Linked DNA regions of Pseudolabrys taiwanensis. The protein of the gene in region 2 binds, or shares a complex with, the protein of the main gene of each other region. Links are inferred from orthologs where the notes say so. Each region holds a gene or a part of one and is shown on either strand. Other genes may lie near its edges.

Region 1 (4,489 bases), 2.9 Mb from region 2 along the record:
ACGAGATCGTGAGCGCGGTGGTCGCGATCGTGAAGAGCGCGACAGCGAGTTCACGGACAAGCTCGTCCACATCAACCGCGTCGCCAAGGTGGTGAAGGGCGGCAAGCGCTTCGGTTTCGCGGCGCTCGTCGTCGTCGGCGATCAGAAGGGCCGCGTCGGCTTCGGCCACGGCAAGGCGCGCGAAGTGCCGGAAGCGATCCGCAAGGCGACCGAAGGCGCCAAGCGCTCGCTGACCCGCGTGCCGCTGCGCGAAGGCCGTACGCTGCATCACGACGTGCTCGGCCGTCACGGCGCGGGCAAGGTGTTCCTGCGCGCGGCCCCTCCGGGCACCGGCATCATCGCCGGCGGTCCGATGCGCGCCGTGTTCGAAACGCTCGGCATGCAGGACGTGGTGGCGAAGTCGCTCGGTTCGTCGAACCCGTACAACGTCGTGCGCGCCACGTTCGATGCGCTGAAGAACCAGGACTCGCCGCGTTCGGTCGCGGCGCGCCGCAACATCAAGGTGTCCACGCTGCAGTCGCGTCGTCGCGAAGGCGGCGAGGCCGAGGCGACGGCGGAGTAATCGGTCATGGCTCAAAGCAAGACCATCAAGGTGGAGCAGGTGGGCAGCCCGCTGCGTCGTAGCAACGACCAGCGTGCGACCCTCATCGGGCTCGGTCTCAACAAGATCGGTCGCGTCAAGGATCTGCCGGACAATCCGGCGACGCGCGGCATGATCCGCAAGGTGCAGCACCTCGTCCGCGTGGTCGGCGAGGCGAAGTAATAAATTCTGTCGTCACCGGGTTCGTCCCGGTGACCCCGATAAGGCGGGCAGGGCTTTGCCTTCCTAAGCGAGATGGCCGGCACGAGCCCGGCCATGACAATCGACAGGGTCGAGGACAAGACGATGAAACTGAACCAGATCGCCGACAATGCCGGCGCGCGCCAGAAGCGCACGCGCCTCGGCCGCGGCATCGGCTCCGGCAAGGGCAAGACCGGCGGCCGCGGCGGCAAGGGTCAGACCGCGCGTACGGGCGTGCGCATCAAGGGCTTCGAGGGCGGCCAGATGCCGCTGCATCGCCGCCTGCCGAAGCGCGGCTTCCGCAACACGTCGTTCCAGCTGAGCCTCAACGAGATCAATCTCGGCAAGGTCCAGGCGGCGATCGACGCGGGCACGCTCGATGCCAAGAGCCCGGTGAACGCCGAGGCGCTGGTCAAGGCTGGCCTGATGCGCCGCGCCAAGGACGGCGTGAAGCTGCTCGGCCAGGGCGAGCTGAAGGCCAAGGTTGCGTTCGAGGTCTTCGGGGCGTCGAAGTCGGCGGTGGCGGCGGTCGAGAAGGCCGGCGGCAGCGTCAAGATCCTGGCGCCGGCGGTCGAAGAGACCGACGAGGAGCCGAAGGGCAAGAACGCGCGCAAGGCGAAGGAAGCCGCCAAGGCGTAATTGGCCTGGCGGCGGTGCGGCATCCGGCACCGGGTGTCGCCGGCGGCGACCGGCTACAAGAACTGACGGCAATGCCTATCTAAGGCTTTGCCAGAACGGACTATCCTGACGGCCTCAAGGCCATTCAGGCGCTGGCAGCGACAGGGCGCGGCGGCAGGAGCGGACTGATGGTTTCGGCGGCGGAACAACTGGCGGCCAATCTCAATTTCTCGGCGCTCGCCAAAGCCGAAGAGCTCAAGAAGCGTATTTGGTTCACGGTCGGCGCGCTGCTCGTCTACCGCCTCGGCACCTATATTCCGTTGCCCGGCATCGACCCGGCCGCCTGGGAGCAGCTCTTCCAGACGCAGTCCGGCGGCATCCTCGGCATGTTCAACATGTTCTCCGGCGGTGGCATCCACCGCATGGCGATCTTCGCGTTGAATATCATGCCGTACATCTCGGCATCGATTATCGTTCAGCTACTGACCACGGTCTCGCCGACGCTCGAAGCGCTCAAGAAAGAGGGCGAGCAGGGCCGCAAGATCATGAACCAGTACACGCGGTATCTGACCGTGGTGCTGGCGGCTTTCCAGTCCTACGGCATCGCCGTCGGCTTGCAGGGCTCGGGCAATGTCGTGGCCAATCCCGGCCTGTTCTTCCTGATCTCGACCACGATCACGCTGACCGGCGGCACGATGTTCCTGATGTGGCTCGGTGAGCAGATCACCGCCCGCGGCATCGGCAACGGCATCTCGCTGATCATTCTCTCCGGCATCGTCGCCGAGCTGCCGTCCGCGATCGCCGGCACGCTCGAACTCGGCCGCCAGGGCGCGATCTCGACCGGCCTTATTCTGGTGATCATCGTGATGGCGGTCGCGGTTATCGCCTTCATCGTGTTCATGGAGCGCGCCCAGCGCCGGCTGCTGATCCAGTATCCCAAGCGCCAGGTCGGCAACCGCATGTTCGAGGGGCAGTCCTCGCATCTGCCGCTCAAGCTGAACACGTCGGGCGTCATTCCGCCGATCTTCGCATCGTCGCTGCTGTTGCTGCCGACCACGGTGGCGAACTTCAACGCCGGCAGCGGTCCGAACTGGCTCACCACGATCACCACGCTGCTCGGCCATGGCCGGCCGCTGTTCCTGGTGCTCTACATCGCGCTCATCATCTTCTTCGCCTTCTTCTACACCGCGATCGTCTTCAACCCGACCGAGACCGCGGACAATCTCAAGAAGCATGGCGGCTTCATTCCGGGCATTCGTCCGGGCGAGCGCACGGCCGAATACATCGACTATGTGCTGTCGCGCATCACCGTGATCGGCGCGCTTTATCTGTCGATCGTGTGTTTGATTCCGGAGATCCTGATCTCCTACGCGGCGGTGCCGTTCTATTTCGGCGGCACGTCGCTGCTGATCGTCGTCAGCGTCACCATGGATACCGTGGCGCAGATCCAGGGCTACTTGCTGGCCCATCAATACGAAGGCTTGATCAAGCGGTCGAAATTGCGGGGGCGCAATCGATGAGACTGATCCTGCTCGGCCCGCCGGGGGCGGGGAAGGGCACACAAGCGCAGCGGCTGGTCGAAAAGCACAAGATCGTACAGCTTTCGACCGGTGACATGCTGCGTGCGGCCGTGGCTGCCGGTACGCCGGTCGGCCAGCGGGCGAAGGCAATCATGGAAGCCGGCCAGCTTGTGCCGGACGAGGTCGTGGTGGCGATCATCGCCGACCGGATCGACCAGCCGGACGCCAAGCGCGGTTTTGTGCTCGACGGGTTCCCGAGGACGGTGCCGCAGGCCGAGGCGCTCGATAAGCTCCTGGCCGACCGCGGCCTCAAGCTCGATGCCGTGATCGAGCTCAAGGTCGACGAGGGCATTCTCCTCAAGCGCATCGAGAACCGGGTCGCCGAAATGACCGCCCGGGGCGAGAAGGTCCGTGCCGACGACAAGCCTGAGGTGCTCAAGGGCCGCCTCGAGGCCTATCGGGTCCAGACGGCGCCATTGGCGGCTTTCTATGCCCAAAAGGGCCAGCTCAAGACCGTGGACGGCATGGCGCCGATCGACGCGGTGACGGGCGCCATCGATGGCCTGCTGAAGCCGGGCAAGGTCCAGGCGGCGGCCAGCCGGCTGGTGGCTAAGGTGCGCTCTGAAGTTATTTCAACCTTTGCGGGTGCGAATTCGGAAATGGCGGAACGCCACGTCCCGCGCACGCGGCTGAAGCGCGGGTTGTCGAAGCCCACGTCAAGCGGAGGTTGACGAGGGCGCGATGAATCCCTTAATAGACATCGAATCCAGGAGTTTGACGCGACGCCGGGTCCCAGGGCGGCTGGGCCGGGTGTCGTGTTATGTTTTGTGTTATCCCGTTGAGGGTGCACAAGAATTTGGCGCGCGCCGCGCGCTTGGCCGGTAACAGGAGAGCAATTCGTGGCTCGTATCGCGGGTGTCAACCTACCCACCAACAAGCGCGTGATCATCGCGCTGCAGTACATTCATGGCATCGGACCGAAGATCGCCAAGGATATCGTCAAGGCTTTGAACCTCTCGGAGGAGCGCCGCGTATCGCAGCTCACCGACGCCGAGGTGTTGCAGATCCGCGAGCTGATCGATCGCGACTATATGGTCGAGGGCGATCTTCGCCGTGACGTGGCGATGAACATCAAGCGGCTGATGGACCTCGGGTGCTACCGCGGCCTGCGTCACCGCAAGGGTCTGCCGGTCCGTGGCCAGCGCACGCACACCAACGCGCGCACCCGCAAGGGTCCGGCCAAGACCATCGCCGGCAAGAAGAAGACCGCCTGATCACATTTAATCGCCCGCGCCGGATGAGGCTGGCGGGCCGCGAAAGGACTACTTAGATGGCCAAGGAAGCCACCCGCGTCCGCCGGCGCGAACGCAAGAACATCGCCTCCGGCGTGGCGCATGTGAATGCGTCGTTCAACAACACCATGATCACCATCACCGACGCGCAGGGCAACGCGATTGCCTGGTCGTCGGCTGGCACCATGGGCTTCAAGGGCTCCCGCAAGTCGACGCCTTACGCCGCGCAGGTCGCGGCCGAGGACGCCGCCAAGAAGGCGCAGGAGCACGGCATGCGC
Region 2 (5,253 bases):
TACTTTTTGTCAGGCGCCGGTGTTGCATCGCCGGGGACCGCCGGCGGCGGCGGGACGGTGTACATCTTCTCGATCTTTGCCTTGGCGCGCAGCGAGGTGACGAGGTCGGCCTGCGCCTTGCGCTGGACGTATTGTTCGATCTGCGGCTTCACGTCCTCGAACTTCGGCGGCGCCTTGGTCCGCTTGTCCTCGACCTTGATGACGTGCCAGCCGAACTGGGTCTTCACCGGGTCGGAAATCTGACCCTTGTCGAGCTTGAACGCCACTTCGGCGAATTCCGGCACCATCTGCTCTTTGCTGAAGTAGCCGAGATCGCCACCGCTGGACTTACCAGAGGGGTCTTCGGTGGTCTCGCCCGCGACCTTGGCGAAGTCCTCGCCCTTCTTCAGGCGGACGATGATCGCCTTGATCTTGTCCTCGGCTTCCTTGCTGGCCTTGTCGTCGCCGGCGGCGGCCCGGATCAGAATGTGCCGGGCATGGACTTCCTGCTCGGTGCCCATTTGCTTGATGGCGTCGTCGTAGACCTTCTTCATGGCGGCATCGGTCATCGCCTCGTTGCCGGCCGAAGCCAGGAGCTGTTCCATCAGCAGCTTCTTACGGGCGAACTCGAGTTTGGCCTTGAAAGCGGGCGTATCGCCCAGTTTCTTGGCCTCGGCCTCCTTCGACACCAGGATCATGTCGGTCAGCAGCGTGACCAGATAATCCTTCTTGGCGTCCGCCGACATCGGCGGAAGCTGACCGGCTTCTTCCTCGACGGCGGCAAGATCGCTTTCGTGGATCTCGACACCGTTGACCTTGGCCACCAGCGGGTCCTTGTCCTGGGCCGCCAGCGGGCCGGCGGACGCAAACAGCAGCGCCAGCAGGCAGGCCAAGCCGGCGGCGAGGGCGCCGGCACGGCGCGCCGGGCGTCCGGTTGGAAGGGTGGTCGTCATGAACGGTCCTTTGGAATTGGAAGCGTCCGCAAAACGCGGGCGCGAGCCGACTTGTCACCCAACAACCATGGCTTTGCAATGGCAGCGTGACAGGGGGAAACTTCACGGTCCCGGCACCGAATGCGAGGGTTAACGGCGTAGGGAGCCAACAATTGACAATATTAGGACCCCCTCCTATCTCTCGGAACGACCTCGGCTGAATTGGCTTAAACAAGCGCGGTTCGCGCCGAAATTGCCCGAAAAGAGCCGTTTTCCGGAGCGCCGGAAGCCAAATCCGGCCGCGGCGGCGTGGTAAAACGCCCCGGCCATTGAAGACCAGGAGTGCCCCTATGATCGGCGCCGTTGCCCGCAAGCTGTTCGGCTCCGCCAACGAGCGGCGGATTCGCAGCTATCAACCGCGGGTCGCTGCGATCAACGCGCTCGAGAAAGAGGTCGCGGCGCTCACCGACGAGCAGCTCCGCGCCCGCACCGAGGAGTTCAAGAAGCAGGTCGCCGAGGGCGCCTCGCTCGACGATATCCTGGTGCCGGCTTTCGCGACCGTCCGTGAGGCGGCCAAGCGCACCCTCGGCCAGCGGCATTTCGACGTGCAGCTCATCGGCGGTATGATTTTGCACGAGGGCAAGATCTCCGAGATGAAGACCGGCGAAGGTAAGACGCTGGTCGCGACCCTGCCGGTTTACCTGAACGCGCTCTCCGGCCGCGGCGTGCACGTCGTGACGGTCAACGACTATCTTGCCAAGCGCGACGCCGAATGGATGGCCCAGGTCTACGGCTTCCTCGGTTTGACCACGGGCGTGATCGTGCACGGCCTCGACGACGCCGAACGCAAGAAGGCCTACGATTGCGACATCACCTACGGCACCAATAACGAACTCGGCTTCGACTACCTCCGCGACAACATGAAGTACCGCCTGGAAGACATGGTCCAGCGCGGTCACGTCTACGCCATCGTCGACGAAGTCGACTCGATCCTGGTCGACGAAGCGCGGACGCCGCTCATCATCTCCGGTCCGCTCGACGACCGTTCCGAGTTTTACAACACGATCGACGCCTTCATCCCGAGGCTGGACAATAGTGACTACGAGGTGGACGAGAAGCAGCGCACCGTCACCATGACCGAAGCCGGCATGGAAAAGATGGAAGTGATGTTGCGGGAGGCCGGCCAGCTCAAGGGCGGCAAGCTGTACGATGTCGAGAACGTCTCCGTCGTGCACCACGTCAACCAGGCTCTGCGCGCACACAAGCTGTTCCAACGTGACAAGGACTACATCGTCCGCAACGGCGAGGTGGTCATCATCGACGAGTTCACCGGCCGCATGATGCCGGGCCGCCGCTATTCGGAAGGCCTGCATCAGGCGCTGGAGGCCAAAGAGCGCCAGCCGATCCAGCCGGAGAACCAGACGCTCGCCTCGATCACGTTCCAGAACTACTTCCGTATGTACGAGAAGCTCGCCGGCATGACCGGTACGGCGCTGACGGAAGCCGAAGAGTTCCTCGACATCTATAACCTCGATGTGCTCGAGGTGCCGACGAATAAGCCGCTGGCGCGTATCGACGACGACGACGAAGTCTACCGTACGGCGGCGGAGAAATACCGCGCCATCATCACGCTGATCGACGATTGCCGCAAGCGTGGCCAGCCGGTGCTGGTCGGCACGACCTCGATCGAAAAGTCCGAACTGCTCGCCGAATTGCTGCGCAAGGAAGGCTGGGAACAGCACGACTTTGCCGACACCAATGCGTTCCGCGACCTTTACTCCGGCGACACGCAGAAGAAGGTCTTCGCGATCCTCAACGCGCGCTATCACGAGCAAGAAGCCTATATCGTCAGCCAGGCCGGCGTGCCCGGCGCGGTGACGATCGCCACCAACATGGCGGGCCGCGGCACCGACATTCAGCTCGGCGGCAATGCCGACATGCGCATCCGCCAGGAGATCACCGACATTACGGATTGGGGCGAGCGCGACCGGGATCCGCGCGCGGCAGCCATCCGCGAGCAGATCAAGCACCTTAAGGAGAAGGCGCTCGCCGCCGGCGGTCTCTTCGTGCTCGGCACCGAACGGCACGAGAGCCGTCGTATCGACAATCAGCTGCGCGGCCGTTCCGGCCGTCAGGGCGACCCGGGTCACTCCAAGTTCTTCCTGTCGCTCGAAGACGATCTGATGCGCATCTTCGGCTCCGACAAGCTCGACGGCATGTTGACCAAGCTCGGCTTGAAGGAGAACGAGGCGATCGTTCATCCCTGGATCAACAAGGCGCTCGAAAAGGCGCAGCAGAAGGTCGAAGCCCGCAACTTCGACATCCGCAAGAACTTGCTCAAGTTCGACAACGTGATGAACGATCAGCGCAAGGTGATCTTCGAGCAGCGGCTCGACCTGATGCGCGACGAGACGGTGGACGAGACCATCGTCGGCATGCGTCACGAAGTCATCGAGGAGATGGTCGCCAAGCACATCCCGCCGAACGCCTATCCGGAACAGTGGGACACCGCCGGGCTCGACGAGCAGCTCCGCGAGGTGCTCACCCTGGCGTTGCCGGTGCAGGACTGGGCCAAGGAAGAAGGCATCGCCGACGAAGAGGTGACCGACCGCATCAAGCGCCGGGCCGATGAGTGGATGGCGGGCAAGGTGGCCAAGTGGGGCCCCGACGTCATGCGCTATGTCGAGAAGTCGATCCTGTTGCAGACGCTCGACCATCTCTGGCGCGAACATCTGATCCAGTTGGACCATCTGCGTCAGGTGATCGGCCTGCGCGGCTACGGCCAGCGCGATCCGCTAAACGAGTACAAGGCGGAGGCGTTCGCCCTGTTCGAAAGCATGGTCGGGCATCTGCGCGAGGCCGTCACGGCGCAGCTCATGCGCGTCGAGGTCGTGCAGCAGCCGCCGGAAGAGCAGGATCAGACCTTGCCGCCGATGCAGGCGCATCACCTCGACCCGAATACAGGCGAGGACGAGATGTCGCTGTCGCCGCTGTCGGCGACGCCAGTGCTCGCTCCCGGCGACGGTGGCACGGCGGTGCTGGAGCGAAATCCGAAGGACCCCACGACCTGGGGCAAGGTCGGCCGCAACGAGGTCTGCCCCTGCGGCTCCGGCAAGAAGTACAAGCACTGCCACGGCCGGTTCGCATGAGGGCGCTCTGCGCCCTCATGATGTGAGCTGCCGCGACGCCCCTTCTTCGTCTGCCCGGAGCGGCGGCGAAGACGCTATTTGGTGGCGATGTAATTCGTCGGAATGGCGGTCGTGTACTTCATTTCTTCCATGGCGATGGCCGAGCTGATGTCCGAGAACTCGAGCCGGCTGATCATGCGCTGGTAGACGACATCGTAGGTTTCGATGTCGGGCACGACGATGCGGAGCTGATAGTCCGCTTCGCCGGTGAGCCGCCAAGCCTCGACGATCTCCGGGATGTCGGCGATGAGCTTGCGGAACGCCTGAAGCCACTCGACCGCGTGTCGCGGCGCTTTCACGGCGACGAATACCGTCATCGGCACGTTGGCTTTGCGCCGGCTGAGCAAGGCCACCCGGCGGGTGATGACGCCGTCTTCTTCCAGCTTACGAATGCGCCGCCAGCAGGGGGCCGTGCTCATACCGACCCTCTCAGCGATGGTGGCGACGGGGATCGAGGCGTCGGCCTGGAGGATGTCGAGGATCTTGCGGTCGGTGGCGTCCATTTGAGGTGGGGCGAATGCCGTTTGTTTAGGTTTCCAAATTAGTGAAATATTATAGCTCATATCCAAAAATAGAAGAAAAATAATAGCCTGAAATATTCAATATGGCCGAATCTTCGCTGCTAAGATTGCGCGCTATCTTCGTTATTTTCCTACCGCAAATCGGCAGGAATGGAATTGAAGGCAATGCGAATAATCGGCCTCTTGGGCGGCATGAGCTGGGAAAGCACCGCGGTTTACTACCGGCGTATCAACGAACAGGTGCGCGACCGGCTGGGCGGCTTGCACTCGGCGGAAGTGCTGATGCGCTCGGTCAATTTCGACAGCATCGTTGGCCTGCAACGGGCCGACGAGTGGGACCAGGCGGGCCAAGTCCTCTCGCGGTACGCGCGCGAACTCGAACAGGCCGGCGCCGCCTGTATCGTCATCTGCACCAATACGATGCACAAGCTCGCGGACATCGTCCAAGGCGCGGTCTCCGTGCCGCTCCTGCACATCGCGGATGTGACGGGTGACGCCGTGAGAAAATCCGGCGCGCGGCGGCCCCTTTTGCTCGCGACCCGCTACACGATGGAACAGGATTTCTATTTGTCGCGCTTGCGTGAAAAATTCGATCTCGATCCGCTGGTGCCCGATGCCGCGGATCGCGCCGTC

The links.
Region 1: the proteins of secA (region 2) and secY are in contact, whole or in part, in a crystal structure (PDB 3DIN), measured with the Thermotoga maritima proteins. The link is inferred for Pseudolabrys taiwanensis from one-to-one orthologs. Residues at the interface, in WP_004082002.1 of Thermotoga maritima: Glu261, Ala262, Arg263, Lys300, Ala301, Arg302, Thr303, Ile304, Ile305, Leu323, Tyr324, Asp325, Pro326, Val329, Ser330, Tyr333, Ile336, Lys340, Phe345, Val349, Glu363, Phe364, Tyr374, Ser375, Gly376, Gly377, Glu393, Ile395, Thr482, Ser483; in WP_004081795.1 of Thermotoga maritima: Glu108, Gly109, Glu110, Glu111, Ala236, Glu237, Arg238, Arg239, Ile240, Thr241, Ile242, Gln243, Tyr244, Ala245, Arg246, Arg247, Val248, Thr249, Gly250, Arg251, Arg252, Val253, Tyr254, Gly256, Ala257, Ser258, Thr259, Tyr260, Leu261, Pro262.

What each region holds. Positions count from the first base shown.
Region 1 is NZ_CP031417.1:657,117-661,605, forward strand. Bases 849-3,753 are described here. They hold secY (preprotein translocase subunit SecY), read left to right. Parts: upstream 849-1,587; coding sequence 1,588-2,919; downstream 2,920-3,753. Other genes in these bases: rplO (50S ribosomal protein L15), read left to right, coding at 887-1,420. Also shown: rpsE (30S ribosomal protein S5), read left to right, coding at 1-562; rpmD (50S ribosomal protein L30), read left to right, coding at 569-763; rpsM (30S ribosomal protein S13), read left to right, coding at 3,819-4,193; rpsK (30S ribosomal protein S11), read left to right, coding at 4,250-4,489. UniProt on the Escherichia coli protein: The central subunit of the protein translocation channel SecYEG. Consists of two halves formed by TMs 1-5 and 6-10.
Region 2 is NZ_CP031417.1:3,536,457-3,541,709, reverse strand. The notes cover bases 865-4,260. They hold secA (preprotein translocase subunit SecA), read left to right. Parts: upstream 865-1,261; coding sequence 1,262-4,060; downstream 4,061-4,260. Other genes in these bases: DW352_RS16820 (Lrp/AsnC family transcriptional regulator), read right to left, coding at 4,135-4,260; DW352_RS16830 (peptidylprolyl isomerase), read right to left, coding at 865-932. Also shown: more of DW352_RS16830, read right to left, coding at 1-864; more of DW352_RS16820, read right to left, coding at 4,261-4,602; DW352_RS16815 (aspartate/glutamate racemase family protein), read left to right, coding at 4,786-5,253. UniProt on the Escherichia coli protein: Required for protein export, interacts with the SecYEG preprotein conducting channel.